DNA from 2 places in the Nocardiopsis sp. NPDC058631 genome. Region 2 is predicted to be linked to the other one. Evidence: predicted binding sites of a transcription regulator. Region 2 holds the regulator's gene; the other holds the start of a gene.
What was found. The regulator LexA, encoded in region 2, represses DNA repair genes until DNA is damaged. The targets are predictions, from matches to a motif close to TCGAACANNTGTTCGA.
Positions count from the first base shown of each region.

Region 1: the regulator LexA is predicted to act here: its motif matches at 5,952-5,967, upstream of recA (recombinase RecA).

Region 1 covers NZ_JBHXQY010000033.1:16,025-27,382, reverse strand. The annotation lists gene ACFWTE_RS13495 (amino acid ABC transporter permease) at 10-684, shown strand; gene ACFWTE_RS13490 (amino acid ABC transporter permease) at 681-1,706, shown strand; gene ACFWTE_RS13485 (S9 family peptidase) at 1,873-4,032, shown strand; gene recX (recombination regulator RecX) at 4,129-4,728, opposite strand; gene recA (recombinase RecA) at 4,721-5,839, opposite strand; gene ACFWTE_RS13470 (DUF3046 domain-containing protein) at 6,024-6,218, opposite strand; gene ACFWTE_RS13465 (DEAD/DEAH box helicase) at 6,297-11,042, shown strand; gene ACFWTE_RS13460 (GNAT family N-acetyltransferase) at 11,157-11,358, shown strand, end outside.
Region 2 covers NZ_JBHXQY010000001.1:173,145-184,502, forward strand. The annotation lists gene ACFWTE_RS00760 (hypothetical protein) at 1-134, shown strand, start outside; gene ACFWTE_RS00765 (CBS domain-containing protein) at 162-590, opposite strand; gene ACFWTE_RS00770 (vitamin B12-dependent ribonucleotide reductase) at 818-3,655, opposite strand; gene nrdR (transcriptional regulator NrdR) at 3,803-4,318, opposite strand; gene lexA (transcriptional repressor LexA) at 4,978-5,697, shown strand; gene ACFWTE_RS00785 (alpha/beta hydrolase family protein) at 5,883-6,983, shown strand; gene ACFWTE_RS00790 (hypothetical protein) at 7,093-7,767, opposite strand; gene ACFWTE_RS00795 (hypothetical protein) at 7,764-8,339, opposite strand; gene leuS (leucine--tRNA ligase) at 8,441-10,936, opposite strand; gene ACFWTE_RS00805 (long-chain fatty acid--CoA ligase) at 11,268-11,358, shown strand, end outside.

The DNA of each region.
Region 1 (11,358 bases), on a different contig from region 2:
CTGGGACCCATGGAAGCCTTTCTCAGCAATATCGACAGGGTTGTCGACGGTTTCTCATGGACCGTCCGGCTCACCCTCCTCAGCGCCCTCTTCTCCTTCGTCCTGGGCATCCTGCTCACCGCGATGCGGGTCTCCCCCGTACCGCTCCTGCGCGCCCTCTCCACGGCCTATGTGGAGGGCGTCCGGAACACCCCCCTGACCCTGGTTCTCCTGTTCTGCGGGCTGGGCCTCAACAGCGCCCTCGGGCTGAGCCTGTCCGGCACGGTCGCGATGGACGTGTTCTGGTGGGCGGTCATCGGGCTCTCCGCCTACACCGCCTGCTTCGTCTCCGAGTCGCTGCGCTCGGGCATCAACACCATCCCCCTCGGTCAGGTGGAGGCGGCCCGCTCCCTGGGTCTGACCTTCACCCAGAACCTGCGGCTGATCGTCATTCCGCAGGCTCTGCGCACCGTCGTCGGCCCGCTGGGCAGTGTGCTCATCGCGCTGACAAAGAACACGACCGTCGCCTCCGTCGCGGGGCTGGGCGTTCAGGAGGCGTCCAGGGAGATGAAGCTCATGTTCGACCAGGGCATCGCGCCGGTCCTGCCGACCTTCGCCGGCTTCGCGATCGGTTTCCTGATCCTGACCCTGCCGACGGGCTACCTCTTCGGCTGGCTCTCCAAGCGCCTGGCGGTGGTTCGATGAGCACGCAGAGTGTCCTCTTCGACGCCCCCGGGCCCAAGGCCCGTGCGCGCAACGTGCTCTACACGGTCGGCACGCTGATCCTGTTCGCGATCGGCCTGGCGATCCTGTACCTGGGCTTCAACCGCACCCTCACGGAGCGGGAGACGGGCCTGTTCGACCCGGCGACCTGGGCGGTCAACCCGACCGGGCAGTGGACGGCCGACAAGTGGGAGCCGTTCCTGCGGCCCGCCACCTGGACCGACTACGTCATCCCGGGTCTGCAGAACACCCTGACCGCCGCCCTGACCGCCGCGGTGCTGGCCATCGCGTTCGGTCTGGTGTTCGGCATCGGCCGCATGTCGGACCACTGGTGGATCCGCATCCCGTCCGGGGCGATCGTGGAGTTCTTCCGCGGCATCCCGCTACTGATGCTGATCTTCTTCACGATGGCGCTGCCCATCGTGGCGTACCAGGTGTTCGACATCCCCACCGGCACGTTCCAGGTGACGGCGCTGGTCGCCGTCGTCGCAGGTCTGACCCTGTACAACGGGTCGGTGCTGGCGGAGGTGTTCCGCGCGGGTGTGCTGGCAGTCCCCAAGGGGCAGTCCGAGGCCGCGCAGGCCGTCGGTATGACGAAGAGCCAGAACATGTGGCTCATCCTCATCCCGCAGGCCATCACCTCGATGATGCCGGCGATCGTCGCGCAGCTGGTGGTCCTGCTCAAGGACTCCGCGCTGGGCTACATCGTCGCCTTCCCGGAACTGCTGCGCAGCTTCACGCTGGTGGCGACCCGGGAGAGCAACGTGATCCCCGCGGCGATCATCTGCGCGATCATCTACATCGTCATCAACCTGTCCCTGAGCCGGTTCGCGATCTGGCTGGAGCGCCGCAACTCGCGTCGCGGCAGGCCCTCCGCCAAGCCCACGGCCGCCGGTGGCGCGCCCGTGACGGTCAAGACCGAACCCGAACCCGGACCCGGCGCCCAGGCCGCGCCGGGCGAAGGGGCCGGCAAGGACGACGGCCCAAAGGACCGGCGGGACTGACCCCCGCCCCAGGCCGCCACGGCCCCGTACACGCCCCCGCGGCGTGTGCGGGGCCGCCGTCTTTCACACTCCGGACACGGCGCCCGCCGGGACTGCACAGGAACCCTTGTGAGGACTAAGGTCGACATGTCATCTGATCGAACCCACGACCCATCCTGAGCGGGACATGTCTGAACTGTCGAGCCCCTACGGCTCCTGGCCATCGCCCATCAGCGCCGGCGACGTCGCCCGAGGAGTGCGCCGGATGGCGTTCCCCTCCGTCGTGGGCGGCGAGGTCTGGTGGGAGGAGGGCCGTCAGGAGGAGGCGCGGACCACCCTCATGCGGCGTGACGCCGACGGGACGGTGACCGACCTGCTGTCCGCGCCCTGGAGCGCGGGCACGAGGGTCCACGAGTACGGGGGGCGCGCCTTCCTACCCGTCCCACGACGTGACGACAAGGCCACCGCCCGCGTGGGTGTCGTGTTCTCCCAGTCCTCAGATCAGCGTCTCTACCTCCTGGAGCGCGATGCGAGAGAGCCGGTCCCCCTGACCCCCGAGCCCGGGGAGCCCGCGGCGCTGCGCTACGCCGACCCCGCGCTGAGCCCGGACGGTCGCAGTGTGCTGTGCGTGCGCGAGGAGCACGCGGCCGGCGGGGTGCGCCGGTCGATCGTCGCGGTGCCGCTGTCCGGTCGGGGCGCCCAGGACCCGTCCGCGGTACGCGAACTGGTGTCCGGGGCGGACTTCTACGCCTCCCCCACGCCCTCGCCGGGCGGCGGCCGCCTGGCGTACGTCCGCTGGAACCACCCGCGTATGCCCTGGGACGGCAGCGAGCTGCGCGTGGGCGCGCTGGGCGAGTCGGGTCTGTCCGCCGAGTACACGATCAAGGGCGGCACGGACGAGTCCGTGGTGTCCCCCGCCTGGGTGGACGACACGGCCCTGTACGTGGCGTCGGACTGGCCCGGCTGGTGGAACCTGTACCAGGCGGGCACGACCGGGCAGCCGATCGCCCTGTACCCCGCGGAGGAGGAGTTCCACGCGTCGCCGGGGCGGCTGGGCAACCGCTCGTTCTGCGTGTTGGAGTCCGGGAAGGTCGTGGCCCTGCACGGGCACGCCGACCCGGCACCGAGCGTGTACGACCCGGACACCCTCGACCTGACACCGGTCGGGACCGACCTGACCACCTGGGGGATGCTGGACACGGACGGGCACTCGGTGGTGGCGGTCGCCTCCTCCCCGACCGAGCCCCCGTGCCTGGTCCGGCTCGACCCGGTCTCCGGCCTGGTGGAGGTGCTGCGCCGGTCCTGCGAGGAGTCGCCCGACCCCGCCTACCTCCCCGTGCCGAGGCAGGAGCGGCTCCCCGGGCGCTACGGAGCGTCCGTACACGCCAACGTGTACCCGCCGACCAACCCCGGTGCCGGGGCCCAGGGACCCGCGCCGTACGTGGTGTGGGCGCACGGCGGCCCGGTGTCGGTGAGCACGTTGGAGTTCGACCTGGCCAAGGCGTACTTCACCAGCCGCGGGATCGGCGTGGTGGACGTCAACTACGGAGGGTCCACCGGGTACGGACGCTCATACCGCAAGCGCCTGCACAAGGAGTGGGGCGTGGTGGACGTGGAGGACTGCGCCGCAGCCGCGCGGGCCCTCGTGGACCAGGGGATCGCCGACCCGGAGCGGCTGGCGATCCGGGGCCCGAGCGCGGGCGGGTACACGGCGCTGATGGCGCTGACCGGGGACACCTTCGCGTGCGGGGTGTCGCTGTTCGGGGTCACCGACCTCCTGGGGTTCACGGAGAGCACCCACGACTTCGAGTCCCGTTTCCTCGACTCCCTGGTCGGCACGCTCCCGGGGTTCGTGGAACGGTACCGGGAGCGGTCGCCGGTCAACCGGGCCGGGGAGATCGGTGCGCCGGTCCTGCTGCTGCAGGGACTCGACGACCCCGTTGTCACACCGGACCAGGCCTTCTCGATGGCGACGGCGCTGGGGCGCAACGGGACCCCGTACGCCCTGTTGGAGTTCGAGGGGGAGGCGCACGGGTTCACGTCGGAGGACGTCCGTGTCCGGGCCCTGGAGGCGGAGCTGGCCCTCTACGCGCGGGTGTTCGGTTTCTCCGCGGACGTCGCCCCGCTGGAGCTGGTGACCACCCCGCCGGAGCCTCGCCCCGTACCGGAGCCGGAGGACACCGACCCCTCGGGAGCCGGTGCGGAGGCGGGACCGGAGGACACCGCGGACGGGTCGGCCGAGGGCGGGGGCTCCCCGCGGGGAGCCTCGGACGCCGAGGGTCGAGACGGTGCCGGGGAGCAGGCGGCGCACCCCGCGGGAACGGCAGGTCCCCCCACCTCCGGGTGAGCGGGCGGGACGGGCGTCACCCTCGGGTACGGGGCTCCCCCCGGTACGTGGTGGCGCGGAGCGGGACACCGCCCGGCCGACCGGGGCACCGGCGGATCAGGGATCGGGGTCGTACAGGTCGGCTTCGAGGCCCTCGCGTTCGAGCTCCTCACGGACGACCCGGTAGGCGAGCCCCGAGGCGTAACCCTTGCGGGCGAGGACGCCCAGGGCCCGGCGGATACGGACCTCCCGGTCCTTGCCCCGGGTCGTGGCGAGACGGCGGCGGGCCAGGTCGCGGGCGGCCTCCTCCTCGTCCTCATCGCTCAGTTCCGCGACCGCCTCCTTGACGGTGTCCTCCTCCACGCCCCGGGTGCGCAGCTCCTGGGCCAGGGCTCGCCGGGACAGCCTCCTGCCGTGGTGGCGGGAGGACACCCAGGCGTGGGAGAAGGCGACGTCGTCGATCAGCCCGGCGTCGCCGAACGCGCCCAGGACGGCGTCGACGACCTCCTCAGGGAACTCCCTGCGGTGCAGCGCCCGTTCGAGCTGGGCGCGGGTGCGCGGGGAGTGGGTGAGCATGCGCAGGCACAGGGCGCGGGCCTGTGCCTCGGGATCGTCCCCGGGCGGGTTCGTCCCGCCCGGGGAGGTGCCTTCGGAGAGGTCCTCGGAGCGCCCGCCCTCGGACGGGCCCCTCCCCCCGGACCTGCTCCGGTCACGCATCGGGCGCTGGCGCCTTGGCGGTCTTGGCCGGGGCGCGCTTGGCTGGGGCCTTGGCCGCGGCGTCCGCAGACTCCTTGGTGGACTCGGCCGCGGTGCCGGAGGCGCTGTCGTCACCCTTCACGGGCACGCCCAGCTTCTCCTTGATCTTCTTCTCGATCTCGTTGGCCAGGTCGACGTTCTCGCGCATGAACGTGCGCGCGTTCTCCTTGCCCTGGCCCAGTTGGGTGCCCTCGTACGTGTACCAGGCACCGGACTTGCGCACGATGCCGTGCTCCACGCCCAGGTCGATGAGGCTGCCCTCGCGGGAGACGCCGACACCGTAGATGATGTCGAACTCGGCCTGCTTGAAGGGCGGCGCGATCTTGTTCTTGACCACCTTGACGCGGGTGCGGTTGCCGACCGCGTCCGTGCCGTCCTTGAGCGTCTCGATGCGGCGCACGTCCAGGCGGACCGACGCGTAGAACTTGAGCGCCTTGCCGCCGGTGGTGGTCTCCGGAGACCCGAACATCACGCCGATCTTCTCGCGCAGCTGGTTGATGAAGATCGCGGTGGTGCCCGTCTGGTGCAGGACACCGGCCATCTTGCGCAGCGCCTGAGACATCAGGCGGGCCTGGAGGCCGACGTGGCTGTCGCCCATCTCGCCCTCGATCTCGGCCCGGGGGACCAGAGCGGCCACCGAGTCGATCACGACGATGGAGACCGCGCCGGAGCGCACCAGCATGTCGACGATCTCCAGGGCCTGCTCACCGGTGTCCGGCTGGGAGAGCAGGAGGTTGTCGGTGTCGACGCCGATCTTCTTGGCGTACTCGGGGTCGAGCGCGTGCTCGGCGTCGACGAAGGCGGCGATGCCGCCCAGCTTCTGTGCACTGGCCACCGCGTGCAGGGCGACGGTGGTCTTACCGCTCGACTCGGGGCCGTAGATCTCGATGATCCGCCCCCGGGGCAGACCGCCGATGCCGAGCGCCACGTCGAGGGCGATCGCCCCGGTGGGGATCGACTCGATCGGCGGGCGATCGTCGTCGCCCAGGCGCATGATGGAGCCCTTGCCGAACTGCCGCTCGATCTGCGCGAGCGCTGTGTCGAGAGCTTTGTCTCGGTCTCCAGATGCCACGGGATACCCCTGTTGTTGGGTGGGTGCCTTCTTCTTCATGATGCGCACGACGCTACGCGGTCGATACGACAATCGCGACGTCCGACGTTCGTCTGTGGACAACCCACACTACCCGAACCTCTGTTCGATTTTGTGTGTGGCTTGCGTGCGGACCGACACTGTGGCGCGCAGCCGGCCCGCACCGTCAACGCACGGAGAACGGAAGGTCGAACGCGTCACACACCGCCCGCCACACCTCCTTCGGGCTCGCCCCGTCGGCGAGCGCCTGCTGGACCGTCCTGGAGCCGAGCCCCTCGACGACGTAGTCCTTGGCCAGGCTCTGCGCGTACGCCTCGCCGAACTGCTGGTTCATGTTGTTCCAGAAAGCAGTGAGTCTCATCGGGCCCAGTATCAGGGATCGGCGCGCCCACCGCGCACCCTTCACGGTTCTGTCCCCGGCGGCGGGCACACTGGCGGGATGAGCCGTGTGTCGCACCCCCTCGAACGCTTCGGACCGGCCACGCGGACCTGGTTCGACCAGGCCTTCCCCGCCGGTCCCACCACCGCGCAGGCGGGTGCCTGGGAGTCCGTCTCCGAGGGGCGCAACACGCTCGTCGTGGCCCCGACGGGTTCGGGCAAGACCCTGTCCGCGTTCCTGTGGTCGCTGGACCGGCTGCTCGCGGCCCCCGCGCCCGAGGACCGGTCCCGGCGGTGCCGCGTGCTCTACGTGTCCCCGCTCAAGGCGCTCGCCGTGGACGTGGAGCGCAACCTGCGCGTCCCCCTGGCGGGGATCGCGGCCGCCGCCGACGCCGCCGGACAGGAGCTGTCCCGGGTCACCGTGGGCGTGCGCACCGGCGACACACCCGCCGACGAGCGGCGCAGGCTCGCCACACGCCCGCCGGACATCCTCATCACGACGCCCGAGTCGCTGTTCCTCGTGCTCACCTCGCGCGCCCGCGAAGGCCTGGCCGGGGTGGAGACGGTGATCGTGGACGAGGTGCACGCCCTCGCGGGCACCAAGCGCGGCGCCCACCTGGCGCTGAGCCTGGAACGGCTGGGAGCCCTGCTGGAGCGGCCCGCGCAGCGGATCGGCCTGTCCGCCACCGTGCGCCCGCCCGAGCTCGTGGCCGGGTTCCTCGGCGGCGCCGCGATCGTGTCCCCGCCCGACGCACCCGGTCTGGACCTGCGCGTGGTGGTACCCGTCCCCGACATGGAGGAACCCGACGCCCCGGAGCGTGCGGTCCTTCCACCCGAGGCCCCGGAGGAGACGGGCGCGGAGGAGACGGGCGCGGAGATCGAACCGCCCTCCGGGGGCGCGCACCCGGAGGTGACCCGCGGGAGCGCGTTCCCAGGCCGCCCCGGACCGCCGGCGCCCCGGACCGTCGCCGATCGCCCGGACGCGCACGGCGGCACCCGGCGGGGAGGGTCCCTCTGGCCGCACGTCGAACGCCGGGTCCTGGACCTCGTCGAGTCCCACCGCTCCACGATCGTGTTCACCAACGGGCGCCGTACCGCGGAGAAGCTGTGTGCCCGGGTCAACGACCTGTACGCCGAGCGGCACGGGTCCGAGTTGGCGGCGGAGGAGCCGGCGGCCCAGGTCATCGGCCAGTCCGGACAGAGCCGGGGCGCGGAGGCGGTGGTGGCGCGCGCCCACCACGGTTCGATGTCCAAGTCGGAGCGGGCGATCATCGAGGACGACCTCAAGGCGGGCCGCCTGCGCTGTGTGGTGGCCACCTCCAGCCTGGAGCTGGGCGTGGACATGGGCGCGGTCGACCTCGTGGTCCAGGTGGCGTCGCCGCCGTCGGTGGCCAGCGGTCTGCAGCGGGTCGGACGGGCCGGACACCAGGTCGGCGAGACCTCGCGCGGAGTGTTCCTGCCCCAGTTCCGCGGCGACCTGCTGGCCACGGCCGTGGTGGCCGAACGCATGCGCGCGGGCGGCATCGAGCGTCTGGAGATGCCGGTCAACCCGCTGGACGTGCTGTCCCAGCACATCGTGGCGATGGTGGCGATGGACGACTGGACGGTGGCCGGTCTCGCCGCGCTGGTGCGGCGGGCCGCCCCGTTCGCCGACCTGGCCGACTCCGTGCTGGAGTCGGTCCTGGACATGCTGTCGGGCCGCTATCCCTCGGACGAGTTCGCCGAGCTGCGCCCGCGCGTGGTGTGGGACCGCGAGGCGGACGTCCTGCGCGCCCGGCCGGGCGCGCAGCGGCTGGCCGTGATCAGCGGCGGCACCATCCCGGACCGCGGCCTGTACGGGGTGCACCTGGCCGCGGGGCCGGACGGCGGCCGGGGCGGCCGGGCGCCCACCCGGGTCGGCGAGCTGGACGAGGAGATGGTCTACGAGTCGCGCGTGGGCGACGTGTTCGTGCTGGGCTCCACGTCATGGCGGATCGAGACGATCACCGCCGACCGGGTCCTGGTCTCCCCGGCGCCCGGCAGGCCGGGCCGGATGCCGTTCTGGAAGGCCGACGCCCAGGGGCGCCCGGTGGAGCTCGGCCGCGCGATCGGCGCCATGGCCAGGGAGCTCGCCGACGCCGAGCCGGAGGAGGCGCTGTCCCTAGCCGAGGAGGCGGGGCTGGACCGGTGGGCGGCCCAGAACCTGGTGGCCTACGTCGCCGACCAGCGGCGGGCCACCGGTCAGGTGCCGGACGAGCGGACGGTCGTGGTCGAGCGCTTCCGCGACCAGGTCGGCGACTGGCGCGCGGTGGTCCACTCCCCGCTTGGGGCGCGGGTCCACGCGCCGTGGGCGCTGGCGATCGCCGCCCGGGTGCGGGAGCGGTTCGGGGCGGACGCCCAGGTGGTGCACGGGGACGACGGGATGGTCCTGCGGCTGCCCGACACCGACGGCCTCGACCGCGCGGGCGGTCTGGCCGACCTGGTGGCCCTGGACCCCGAGACGGTGGAGGCGGTCGTCACCGACGAGCTGACCGGTTCGGCGCTGTTCGCCGCGCGGTTCCGTGAGTGCGCGGCGCGGGCCCTGCTGCTGCCCCGCCAGCGCCCGGACCGGCGGATGCCGCTGTGGCAGCAGCGGCTGCGTGCCTCACATCTGCTGTCGGTGGCGGGGCGGTACGGGTCGTTCCCGATCGTGCTGGAGACGGTGCGCGAGTGCCTGCAGGACGTGTTCGACGTGCCGGCGCTGGTGGAGGTGCTCGGCGACCTCCGTGCCCGGCGGACGCGGGTGGTGGAGGTACGCACGGAGCGCGCGTCGCCGTTCGCCCAGTCGCTGCTGATGGAGTACACGGCGGCGTTCCTGTACGAGGGGGACGCCCCGGCCGCCGAGATGCGCGCGCAGGCACTCACCCTGGACCCCTCCCTGCTGGCCGACCTGCTGGGGCACGCGGACCTGCGCGATCTTCTCGACCCGGACATGGTGGAGCACGTCGGGGCCCTGTTGCAGCGGACGGCCGCCCCGGTTCGGGACGCCGAGGGCGCGGCGGACCTGCTGCGCGAGGTGGGCCCGCTGACCACGGAGGAGGCGTCCGCACGTGGCGTCGCGGCCCCGTGGCTGGAGGGGCTGGAGGACCAGGGGCGGGTCGTGCGGATGCGCCTCCCGGGGTCCCCGTCCGGGGCGGAGAGGTGGTGCGCCGTGGAGGACGTGGCACGACTGCGCGACGCCCTGGGAGCCGAGCCCCCACCGGGGGTGCCCGCTGCCCTGCTGGCACCGGTGCGGGCCCCCGGACGCGACCTGGTGTCCCGGTACGCGCGCACGCACGGTCCGTTCACCTCCGCCGAGGCCGCGGCCCGGTTGGGCCTGTCCGAGGAGGAGGTGCGGGGAGTGCTGCGGGTCCTGGCGCGTGAGGGCCGCGTGTCGCAGGGCGGATTCCGTCCCGCCGGAAGGGTGCCGCAGGAGTCCGCCGGAGACGGTGGAGGGGGCGGGGCGGGGGGATCGGCCACCGAGTGGTGCGACGCCGACGTGCTCCGACGGCTGCGGCGCGGGTCGATCGCGCGCCTGCGCCGGGAGGTGGAACCGGTGGACCCGGCCGTCCTGGCCCGGTTCGCGCCGCTGTGGCAGCGGGCGACGCCCTCGGAGCGGTGGCGCGGGCCGGACGCGGTGTTCGAGGCGGTGGAGTCGTTGCGGGGCGTGCCGGTGGCGGCCTCCTCCCTGGAGTCGCTGGTGCTGCCCGCCCGGGTCGAGGGGTACGCGCCGAACCGCCTGGACGAGCTGACCCAGGCGGGCGAGGTGGTCTGGGCCGGGGTCGGGACCCTGCCGGGCGAGGACGGTTGGCTGGCGCTGGTCCCCGCGGACGAGGCTGCGGTGCTGCTCCCCGACCCTTTGCCGCCGGACGAGGGGACCCTGCCGCACACCGTGCTGGGGGTGCTGCGGGAGGGCGGAGCGCTGTTCTTCCGGGACGTGGCCGACCGGACGGCCCGCGCCCTGGGTACCGCGGCTGTCACCGACGGGGACCTGGTGGACGCGCTGTGGGCATTGGTGTGGGACGGGTCGGTCACCAACGACACGCTCGCGCCGCTGCGCGCCCGGCTGGGGGCGGGGGCCGCGCCTCGCAGGGCTCCCTCACGCGCGGGGCGGGTGCGCCGGCCGGTGCTGCCGACCCGGTCGGGGCCGCCCTCGGCGGCGGGCCGCTGGTGGGTGCTGCCCGAGCGCGAACCGGACCCCACCCGGCGGACGCTGGCCCGGGTGGAGGCCCGGTTGGAGCGGGCGGGCCTGCTTGTCAGGGGGTGGCAGGGGCGCAGCGTCTCCCAGGAGGAGTACCGGGTACTGCGGTCCATGGAGGAGTCCGGGCGTGCGCGCCGCGGCTACTTCGTCGAGGGTCTGGGCGGGGCCCAGTTCGCGCTGGCGGGGGCGGTGGACCGGTTGCGGGCGCTGTCGGGGGACGCGCCCGGTGGCGGGCTCGCTCCGGTGGTCCTGGCGGCGACCGACCCGGCCAACCCGTTCGGCACGGACCTGCCGTGGCCGAGGGGGGCCGAGGAGGTGGCGCCGGTGGCGCGGCCGGGGCGCAACCCGGGCGCGGTGGTGGTGGTCGACGGGGGCCGGCTGACCCTCTACGTGGGGCGGGGCGGGCGCTCCGTGCTCACGTTCGGGTCGCCCCCGGCTCTGGTGGAGCGGGCCGCCCGGGCCCTGGCCGGGGTGGTGCGGGAGGGAGCCGTGGGCACGCTGACCGTGGAGCGCGCGGACGGGGCGGAGGTGTTCGGAACCCCGGTGGACACCGCCCTGGTCGCGGCGGGGTTCCACGTCACCCCCAAGGGGCTGCGTCTGCGGCCCTGACCGGCGCGAAACACGTTGCCGGGCGGCGGGGTCGGCGTCAGACTGGCCTTCGGTCGGTCGGGGCGGCCCGGCCGAAGACGGAGGAGGACGTCCGTGGACCTGGAGATCCGGCCGATGCGGCCCGGGGACGAGCCGCGCGTGGTGGAGGTGTCCCTGGCCGCGGACACGGTGTTCTCCGATGCCGGCGTCGTGCTCCCGCCGGACGACCCGCGGGAGATGCTCGCACACGTGGAACGGGTTTTGGTGGCCTGCGGACCGCGGGGTGGTCCGATGCTCGGCCTGGCCGCGACCGCGACCGTCGGCGAGGGCCCCCACC
Region 2 (11,358 bases):
TGGCCGCGTTCGGTCTGTCGCATCCACTGGCCAGGAAGGTCGGCTCGTGGCCCGCGGTGCTCGGAGTGACGGCGGCGACCGCCGCGGTCGCCGTCGCCGCGGGGGACCGCGACCGGGACCGAACCGGCCCCTGAGCGGGAACCGGCCGGCTCCGTCGAACGTCAGCCTCCGTGGATGTACGCCTCCAGTTGGGCCCGGTCCTCCTCCAGCACCCGGAGGCGGCTCTTGACCACGTCGCCGATGCTCACGATGCCCACCAGCCTGCCATCGGTCAGGACGGGGACGTGGCGGAAACGGCGCAGGGTCATGACCTCGCCGACGGCCTCCACCGCGTCCTCGGTGGCGCAGGTGTGGACGTTCGCGGTCATGATGTCGGCGACGGGCGCGGTGAGCAGGTCCGGCCCGCGCCGTTCCAGGCCCCGCACGACGTCGCGTTCGGAGACGATACCGATGAGGGTGTCGTCGACGGCCACGGCGGCGGCACCGATGTTGTGACGGGAGAGTTCGGTGAGCAGGGCGGCGACGGTCGTCTCCGGTGCCACGCTCACCACCTCCGAACCCTTGGTCCGGAGGATCGCGGCAATCAGCATGGGACCACCTTCCGCTGATCCGGCGCTCGGTGACGAAGGGCTACCCGGTCCGCTCCCCCGCCAACCCCCCGAGGGGGGCGCCGGGGGCGGCGATCCCCGCCCGCGCGGGCGGAGCCGCCCCGCCGGGGCCGTCGGACGGCAGGTCTCGGGACGCCGCCGGGGGCGGAGGCCGTGTGGTCTCCGCCCCCGGGGGCTGTCCGCGGCCCGGTGTCCGGGTCGTCGGAGGATCAGCTGCAACCGCTGGTGGAGCCGCAGCCCTCACAGGCGTAGCAGCTGCCGGACGGCCGCATCCTGGTGCCGCAGGTGAGGCACAGCGGCGCGTCGGCGACGAACCCCTGGCCTGCCAGCAGATCCGCGGTGGAGTGCGCCTCGGCGGGCGCGGCCGGGGGCGCCTGCGGGGCGGGCGCGGCCGGGACGGCGGGCGCCTCCGCCTCGTGGGTTGCGGCGGACTGGGCGTAGGACTCCACCTGGGCGGCGACCTGGGCGGGGTCCTCGCCCGCGACCTGGGCCTGGCGCTCGGCGGCCGACAGCACCCCCAGGGCAGCGCGCTCCTCGTAGGGCAGGTGGTCCAGGGCCAGGCGGCGGAAGATGTAGTCCACCACCGACTGGGCCATCCGGATGTCCGGGTCGTCGGTCATGCCCGCCGGGTCGAACCGCATGTTCGTGAACTTGTCCACGTAGGTCTCCAACGGGACCCCGTACTGGAGGGCGATGGAGATCGCGATGGAGAACGCGTCCATGACCCCGGCCAGGGTCGAACCCTGCTTGCCGAGCTTCATGAACACCTCGCCCAGGCCGTCGTCCGGGTAGGAGCCCGCGGTGATGTAGCCCTCGGCACCGCCCACGGAGAACGACGTGGTCTCGCTGGGCCGCTTCTTGGGCAGGCGGCGGCGGACGGGGCGGGGGACCTCGACGGTCCGCGCCTCGGGCTCCGCCTCCTTCTTGTCCTGCGACCCGCCCGTGGACAGCGGCTGGCCGACCTTGCAGTTGTCGCGGTAGACGGCGAGCGCCTTCAGTCCGAGCTTCCATCCCTGGTAGTAGATGTGCTCGAAGTCCTCGACCGTGGCCTCCTCCGGCACGTTCACCGTCTTGGAGATCGCACCGGACAGGAAGGGCTGCACTGCGGCCATCATCCGTACGTGGCCCATGGGCTTGATGTAGCGGCGGCCCATCGCGCAGTCGAACACCGCGTAGTGCTCGGGCCGCAGGGTGGGCGCGTCCACGACGTGGCCGTTGGCGGCGACGTACTCGACGATCGCCTCGGCCTGCTCGTCCTGGTAGCCCAGGTTCGCGAGCGCGCGCGGGATGCCCTGGTTGACGATCTGCATCGACCCGCCGCCGACCAGCTTCTTGAACTTGACCAGCGAGAAGTCCGGCTCGATGCCGGTGGTGTCGCAGTCCATCATGAAGCCGATGGTTCCGGTGGGCGCGAGCAGGCTCGCCTGCGCGTTGCGCCAGCCGTTGCGCTCCCCGACCTTGAGGCACTCGGCCCACTCGCGGGTGGCCGCGGTGTGGATCGGCTCCTCCAGGGCGGTGACGGTGCGCAGGTCGTCGTTGGCTGCGGCGTGCTTGCGCATGACCCGCTTGTGCGCGTGCTCGTTGCGCTTGTAGCCGTCGTAGGGACCGACGACCCCGGCGAGTTCGGCGCTGCGGCGGTAGGCGGTGCCGGTCATCAGCGAGGTGACGGCGGCGGCGACGGCGCGGCCGCCCTCGGAGTCGTAGGCGTGGCCGGTGGCCATGAGCAGGGCGCCCAGGTTGGCGTAGCCGATGCCGAGCTGGCGGTAGGCGCGGGTCGTCTCACCGATCTCGTCGGTCGGGAAGTCCGCGAAGGTGATGGAGATGTCCATCGCCGTGATGATCAGCTCGGTGAGCCTGGTGAAGTTCTCGACGTCGAAGGTGTCGTCCTCGCGCAGGAACTTCAGCAGGTTGATCGAGGCCAGGTTGCAGGACGAGTCGTCCAGGGAGAGGTACTCGCTGCACGGGTTGCTCGCGCTGATACGACCGGTTTCGGGGTTGGTGTGCCAGTCCTGGATGGTGCCGTCGTACTGGATGCCGGGATCGGCGCACTCCCACGCGGCCGTGGCCATACGGGTGAACAGGGCCTTGGCGTCCACCGTGGCGACGACCTCGCCGGTGGTACGGGAGGTCAGGCCGAACTCGGAGCCGGTGTCGACCGCGCGCATGAACGCGTCGGAGACCCGGACGGAGTTGTTGGCGTTCTGGTACTGGACGCTGAACATGTCGGCGCCGCCCAGGTCGACGTCGAAGCCGGCGTCGCGCAGGGCACGGATCTTGTGCTCCTCGCGGGACTTGGTCTCGACGAACTCCTCGATGTCGGGGTGGTCGACGTCCAGGACGACCATCTTGGCGGCCCGGCGGGTGGCGCCGCCGGACTTGATGGTCCCGGCGGAGGCGTCGGCCCCCCGCATGAAGGAGACGGGGCCGGAGGCCGTGCCGCCGGAGGACAGCAGTTCCTTGCTGGAGCGGATCCGGGACAGGTTCACACCCGCCCCGGAGCCGCCCTTGAAGATGATCCCCTCTTCCTTGTACCAGTCGAGGATCGACTCCATGGTGTCGTCGACGGAGAGGATGAAACACGCGCTGACCTGCTGCGCCGAGGACGTTCCGACGTTGAACCACACCGGCGAGTTGAAGCTGAACAGCTGGTTGGCGAGGGCGTACTTGAGCTCGTGGTCGAAGATCTCCGCGTCCTCGCCGCCGGCGAAGTAGCCGTGCTCGACACCGGTCTCGGTGTAGACGCCGACGACGCGGTCGATGAGCTGCTTGAGGCTCCACTCGCGCTCGGGGGTACCGACGGCGCCGCGGAAGTACTTGCTCGTCACGATCTGGGTGGCGTTCACGGACCAGGACGCGGGGAACTCCACGCCGCGCTGCTCGAAGTTGACCGTGCCGTCGCGCCAGTTGGTCATGACGACGTCGCGGCGCTCCCACTCCAGGGAGTCGTACGGGTGCGTCCCGGGGGTCGTGAAGACCCGCTTGACCTTCAGCCCCTTGCGATTCCCCTTGCCCTTGCGCCCCGTAGGTCCGCTGGCGGTTTCCGTCATGGTGGAGTCCCCCTACCTCATGGGCACGGCCTGCCCAACCGTGCCCGGTGTTCTTGGAATACGGGACGGACAGGTCGGAGGATGTCCCCCGCGGTGTCCGTCCCGCCCCGGCGGCGCCCCGCCCGCGGCCTCCCGGCCGCAGGGGCGCTACCCGGTGGTCGTGCTGCTCTCGGGGAGGGCGGACCCGTCGCGGGCCGTCGCGTCGCCGTCCTCGGACTCGCGGTCGCGCCGCAGGCTGGCGATCTCGGACTCGAAGTCGGCGAGGCTCTCGAAACCGCGGTAGACGCTGGCGAAGTGCAGGTAGGCGACCTCGTCCAGATCCCGCATGGGACCGAGGATGGCCAGTCCGATCTCATGGGCCGGGACCTCGGCGACGCCGCGTCCGCGTATCTCCTCCTCGACCTGCTGGCCGAGCTTGGCGAGGGCGTCCTCGGAGACGGGGCGGCCCTGGCAGGCCCGGCGCACCCCGGCGATGATCTTGGTGCGGCTGAAGGGCTCGGTGACCCCGGAGCGCTTGGCGACCATCAGCAGGACGGTCTCCTGCGTGGTGAAGCGGCGCTCGCACACGGGGCAGGAGCGGCGGCGCCTGATGGCCGCGCCGTCGTCCGTGGACCTGCTGTCGATCACCCTGGTGTCCGGATGACGGCAGAACGGACAGTGCATCCTGGTTTACCTGCTTCCCTCACCACATCGACACCCTGTACCTCTACTAAACCACAACTCCTGGGCAATTCATCCCGCGAGAGCACCAGATGTTGTGGTCGAACCTAGGTGCAGCAAGGGGTGCCCCGCAACCCGGCGACCGGCGTGTCCCGTGCGCGGGCACGCGGTGGCGAAGGTTCGCCGCCGACGGCGGCACGGAGTGGGTTCCAGGGGGGCGCCGGGCCGCCCCGGGGGCGGTCGGCACCGATGACAAGAATAGCGGCGCGGGCCCCCGGCATCCGCTGCCCCGGCGGCCTGTCGTGCCCGAAAGTGCGCCCCACGAGGAGGTTTCGCCCCGATGCCGGGGATTCGGGAGACCAGTCCCACATCCCGCCGGAACCGCCTTCGGAGGACACGTGTTCGCGCATTCCGGGGACAACACCACGTGACCACGTGTACACACGTCAGTAGAGGCCGGAAATTGACCGCGGAAAAACGCGGGACAATGGCCTGACGTCTCGAACGCTTGTTTGATATCACCGTGCGCAACGTCTAATGTTGGCTGTGATTTCCCACTGGTTTCGACACCGCGCGGACCCCAGGTCGGCGCGGTCGCGAACCGGTGGCGGCCAGTCACGCAATCAGGCCCTGACCGAACCGAATGCCGAGGAGGCCCGGCCGTGCCGGAGGAGAATCCCGGAACCACAGATTCCGCCACCGTTCTCACCGCAGTGGGGAACACGGGCGGATCCACACCCGAAGCCCCCAAACTCACCGCGCGACAGCAGAGTGTCCTGAACTGCATCCAGCGGTATGTGCGTGAGCGGGGCTTCCCCCCGTCGATAAGGGAAATCGGAGAAGCGGTCGGCCTCTCCAGCCCCTCCAGCGTGGCCCACCAGCTCAAGGTCCTCCAGCGCAAGGGCTACCTGCACCGCGACCAGAACCGACCCCGGGCCGTGGAACTGCGCTCCCCCGGCCGTTCCTCCGGTCAGACCGTGACCCCCGAGGACATCGACCCCTCGCGCGCGGCCGCCGTTCCGCTGATCGGCCGGATCGCCGCCGGCGGTCCCATCCTCGCCGAGGAGTCGGTGGAGGACGTGCTCGCGCTGCCGCGCCAGCTGGTCGGCGAGGGCCGCCTGTTCATGCTCACCGTCGTCGGCGACTCGATGGTCGACGCCGCCATCACCGACGGCGACCTGGTCGTGGTCCGCCAGCAGCAGGACGCCAACAACGGAGACATCGTGGCGGCCCTGCTGGACGACGAGGCGACCGTCAAGGTGCTGCGCCGCGAGGAGGACGGCCACGTGTGGCTCATGCCCCGCAACGACGCCTACGAGCCGATCAACGGAGACGCCGCCACCGTCCTGGGCAAGGTCGTCGCGGTCATGCGCCGCGTCTGACCCGCTCCCCGCACAGCCTGCCCCGCGCCTCCGGCACCGTCCCCCGACGGACCGGGGGCGCCGTGCTGCGCCCTCCGACCCGGACCGGCCCGCCCCGGGGCCCCTTGCGCGAAAGCGGCCCCGCGCGCGTCCGACAGGGCTGTGGACGACGGGGGTCCGTGCGGTGGGAGCGCTAGGCTGGGAGGGTGCCCACACCACTCTCCTCCCCCGTCGCCAGACCGCGCGCCGCTGTGGCCGGCGGTGTCCTCGCCGTCCTGCTCTCCGCCGCCGCCTGCACTCCGGCCGACGACGGCGGGGCCGAGGCGCCCGGTGTCGCCGGCGTCGAGCGCGAACTGACCTTCGCGGGCGGCGGACACGAGGTGTCCGCTTCCTTCCGCGCTCCGCACGGCGCCTCCGAGCGGGTCCCCGGTGCGCTCATCATCTCCGGCAGCGGCCCGACCGACCGCGACGGCAACGCACCCGCGCGACCCGACGCCGAGACCAACTGGAACCTGTCGCGGGTGCTCGCCGACGCCGGTGTGGCCTCACTGCGCTACGACAAGTTCGGCAGCGGCCCGGACCCCCAGATCGAGGAGGAGACCGGCCCCGGCGGCGTCCGGAGGATCACCCCCGTGGACCCCGAGGTCTTCGACCGGCAGGTCGTGGCGGCCTACGAGGAACTCCTCGCGCAGCCGGAGGTGGACCCCGGGCGCGTGGTGGTCGTCGGGCACAGCGAAGGCGCCCTGTACGCCCTGCGCGCCCACCAGCTCATCGGCTCCGGGCTCCCCTCGCCCGCACTGGTGCTGGCCGCCCCGCCGGGCACCCGCTACCTGGACCTCCTCGACCGACAGGTCACCGAGCAGATCCGCCTGGCCGAGGGTGCGGGCCAGATCGAGGAGGCGGAGGCCGTCCAGATCCTCTCGGACGTGCGGGCCGGGCGGGCCGCGATCAGGGGCGGGCGCGACATCACGTCGCAGGACGGCGACCAGTTCGGCATCTACACCCCCTGGAACGCGGGCTTCCTCTCCTTCATGGACGGCCTGGACCCCGTCGAGCTGGGGCGGGACCTGCCGGAGGGCACACCGGTCCTGGTGCTGTGGGGGGAGGACGACGCCCAGGTCTCCCGTGGGGACGTCGACCGGCTCATGACCGGGTTGGAGGGCGCCGAACGCGTGGACCTGCCCGGCACCGACCACGTCCTCCGGGCCTACGAGGACGAGCCCGGAGCGGCGGTCCTGGACGCGGACAGACCCTTCGCCGAGGGGGTCTCCCCCGCGCTGGAGGAGTTCCTCGGCAACGCCTGGTAGCGTCCCGCCTCCGGGGCCCCGGCCGGTGCGTACCGGCGCCCGACCACGGGTCGGGCGGTCACCGGGCGCATGTCGGCGCGGTCGCGGGGCGTGCGGAGTCGCCGCCCCCTCACTCGGGGACGGACTCCGGGAGCGCCTCGACCACGGCCAGCGCGAGCGCCTCGGCGTCCGCGACGATCCGCTCCTCGTCGGCCGGTTCGGACGCGTCGTAGCCGGCCGCGACGCTGTAGCAGGACTCCAGGTACAGGTTGGAGACCCTGGTCCCCACACAGCCGACCGTGAACGGGTCTCCGCGGGTCCAGCGCACCGCCTCCTCGCCGATCCCGTCCAGTGCGGTGGTCTCGTACTGTTGCGTGGTCGCGCGCATGTTGTCGGCGGAGGTCGTCACCCCGCCCGGGTCGGGCGCGGCCACCAGCACCAGCGTCGCCGTGGCCGGCACGGCGTCTCCGGGGCCCTCCGGGGTCGCCCAGCGGCACTGCCACCCGGACCCGGCCGGGTCCTCCGGGGCGCCGATCGGCTCGTCCAGCTCCAGTTCGTGTCCGGGCACCAGGGCGTCCAGTGTCCCCGTCGCGACCGAGGCGCACTCGGGCGCCGCCTCGTACTCGCCCCTCTCCGGGGAGTCCCGCGTGACGACGTACCAGATCGCACCGGCCGCGAGCACGAGCAGGACCAGCGCGGCCGCGACCACGCCCGCCGTCGCGCAGCCCCTGCTCTGCGGCTGCGCCGAGGACACGACCTCGGGAGGGGGACCGTACGGGGGCCGCTGGGGGTACTGCGCGCTCACAGGGACGCCCCGATCTGTCCGGCGAACTCGGCGGCCAGCTCCGCGGCGTCGTCGGGGTCGACCGGGTCGTCCCCGGCCAGTCCCGCGTAGGACACCCGCACGAGCAGGTTGTCGCTGTGGAAGACGAGTTCGGCGGTACCGGGCACCTGTCCGGGCCACACCCGGCCCTCGCCCCCCGGCAGGGCGACCGCGTCCGTGCGCGCGGGCAGCAGGGCGCTGTGGGCCTCGGCCGCGCGTTCGGCGCCGGTCACCGGTTCCTCCCCCGTGGCGTCGGTGAAGAGAGCGGACACGTCCACCCGCAATGTTCCCCGGTCGTCCCCGTCGGAGGTTCCGGCCGAGTTCCACACGCACACGAGGTTGTCACCGCCCTCCAGGGGGCCCTGCTCCCGGGGGTCCGCGACCGCTCCGGGCATGCGCTCCGCGAGGAGCTCGTCGGTGACGGCGTCGCAACCTGTCGCCGCGGTGTGCACGTCACCGCTCTCGGGCACGGCCGGGTCGTTCCCGGACAGCCACAGCCCGCCGCCGATCGCGACCGCGGACAGCACCGCCGCACCCGCACCGATGACGGCCACACGCACGAGGGGACCCACCCGGCCACCCGCCTCCCTGTCGGTCGCCACGCCAACCGCAAGGGACGGCGCCCGCGTCGAGCGTGCGCCGTCCCGGTACCGGATCAGCCGACGACGATGTTCACCAGCTTCGGCGCGCGCACGATGACCTTGCGGATCTGCTTGTCGCCGATGAAGCCCTGGGCCCGCTCCGAGGCCAGTGCCAGCTTCTCCAGGTCGGCCGGGTCGATGTCGGGCGCCACGGACAGCTTGTCACGGACCTTGCTCTGCACCTGTACGACGCAGGTCACGGACTCCTGCACCAGCAGTGCGGGGTCGGCCTCGGGCCAGTGGCCGAGGGCGACCGTGCCCACGTGCCCCAGCTTCTCCCAGCCCTCCTCCGCCACGTACGGAGCGAAGAGGGAGAGGGCGACGGCCACGAACTCGGCGGCCTCGCGGACCGCCGGGTCTCCCGCGCCGGGTCCGGAGTCGATGGCCTTGCGTGCCGCCGAGACCAGCTCCATGGTGCGGGCGATGGCGACGTTGAACCGCCGGGACTCGACCAGGGTCGTGATCTGGTCGATGGTGTGGTGCGTGACCCTGCGCAGCGCGGTGTCGCCCCCGGCGGGGTCGGTGCCCGGCTCGCTGGCCGCGCCCGCCTCGCTCATCACCCGGTAGGCGCGGTTGAGGAACTTCTGCGCCGCGACGGCGGACACGTCGGCCCAGTCGACGTCCTCCTCCGGCGGGGAGGCGAACAGCATCGTCAGCCGGACGGCGTCCACGCCGTAGGCGTCGATCTCCCTGCCCAGGTCGACGCCGTTGCCCAGGGACTTGGACATCGCCCGGCCCTGGTTGATGACCTGGCCCTGGTTGGTCAGGCGGCGGAACGGCTCGGTGAAGGAGACCATGCCCAGGTCGTACAGGACCTTGGTGAAGAAGCGGGCGTACATCAGGTGGAGCGTCGCGTGCTCCTTGCCGCCGATGTAGTGGTCGACCGGCCCCCACTTGTTGACGGCCTCGGTGTCGAACGGGGCGGTGTCCAGGCGGGGCGAGCAGTAGCGCAGGAAGTACCAGGACGAGTCCACGAAGGTGTCCATGGTGTCGGTGTCGCGCTTGGCGGGGCCTCCACAGGACGGGCAGTCCACGTTCACCCACTCCTCGGCCGAGGCCAGGGGGGAGACCCCCTTGGGCGCCAGCTCGACGCCCTTCAGCTCGGGGAGGGTGACGGGCAGCTGGTCGTCGGGGACCGCCACCTCGCCGCACGCGGGGCAGTGGATGATCGGGATGGGCGTACCCCAGTAGCGCTGACGGGAGAGCAGCCAGTCGCGCAGCCGGTAGTTGATGGTGCCCTCACCGGTGCCGCGCTCGGCGAGCACCCCGATGATGCGCTCGATCGCCTCGGACTTGCCCAGGCCGTCCAGCGGACCGGAGTCACGCAGCGTGCCCTCGCCCGCGGCGGCGGTACCGGTCTCCACCGGGTGGGGCTCGCCGGTCTCCACCACGACCCTGACCGGCAGGTCGAAGGCCAGGGCGAAGTCGAGGTCGCGCTGGTCGTGCGCGGGCACGGCCATGATGGCGCCGTGTCCGTATTCGGCCAGGACGTAGTCCGCGGCCCAGACGGGCATGCGCTCGCCGTTGACCGGGTTGACGGCGTAGCGGCCCAGGAAGACACCGGTCTTGGGGCGCTCGGTGGCCTGGCGTTCGATGTCGGACAGCTTGGCCACGTCGGCGCGGTAGGCGTCGAAGGCCTCCCGCTGCTCGGGGGCGCACAGCTCCTCCGCCAGGTCGGCGTCGGCCGCCACCACGAAGAACGTGGCGCCGTAGAGGGTGTCCGGGCGCGTGGTGAAGACGGTGACCGGCTCGTCGCGGCCCTCGATGCGGAAGTGGACGTCGGCGCCGGTGGAGCGGCCGATCCAGTTGCGCTGGATGGCCAGGATCTCGTCGGGCCAGCGGCCGCCGTCGAGCTGGTCCATGTCGTCCAGCAGGCGCTGGGCGTAGTCGGTGATCTTGAAGTACCACTGGTTGAGGCTGCGGCGGACGATGTCGGATCCGCAGCGCTCGCACCTGCCCTGCACGACCTGCTCGTTGGCGAGCACCGTCTGGTCCTTGGGGCACCAGTTGACCTGGCCGTCCTTGCGGTAGGCCAGCCCGCGCTCGAAGAAGCGCGTGAACAGCCACTGGTTCCAGCGGTAGTACTCGGGGTCGGAGGTGTGCAGGCGGCGCGACCAGTCCACACCGATGCCGTAGCGCCGGAACGAGGTCGCCTGGGTCTCGATGTTGGCGTAGGTCCACTCGGCGGGGTGCGAGTTGTTCTTGATCGCCGCGTTCTCGGCGGGCAGCCCGAAGGAGTCCCAGCCGATGGGGTGCAGGACGTTTTCCCCGCGCTGGAAGCGGTAGCGGCCGATGACGTCGCCGATGGCGTACGCCTCCGCGTGACCCATGTGCAGGTCGCCGGAGGGGTAGGCGAACATGTCGACGACGTAGGTGCGCGGACGGGGGTCCGCCGGGTCCTCGTTGGCCTCGAACGGGAGCTCGGCGGCCCAGCGCGCCTGCCATTTGTCCTGGAGGGCGCGGGCGTCGTAGGTGTCGCCCGTCGTCTGGTCGCCGTCTACCGCTGTCATCGCTGAAGGTTCCTTAGCCGCGTCCGGGTGTGCTTCCCACAGGTTAGCGGTTGGCGGGTCGGGCACAGGACGACTTCGCGTCTGTCGGACCGCGGACGCCGCCTGCCCGTGCCGGGAGGGGGTTGCAGCGCCCCACCGGCGCCGGCGGTGACGGAGCGTGTGCGAAAGATCGGTGAGATTACGGACCCATCGCCTCTCCACACCGACCGTCCGGTTTGTTACTCTGCCGTAAAAGTGGCGCAGAACACGCGATCCGGGTCACACCGGACTCAATTTCGCCTGTCCTGACTTGTCCGGACCAACCGGACTCATCTGCCTGCGGGAGGCCCCCTTGTTCAACCTGTCCGTGCTTCTGGAGGACGGCGCCCGATCGGCCCCCGAGAAGGAGTGCCTGGTCTTCGGGGACCTGCGCCTGAACTACG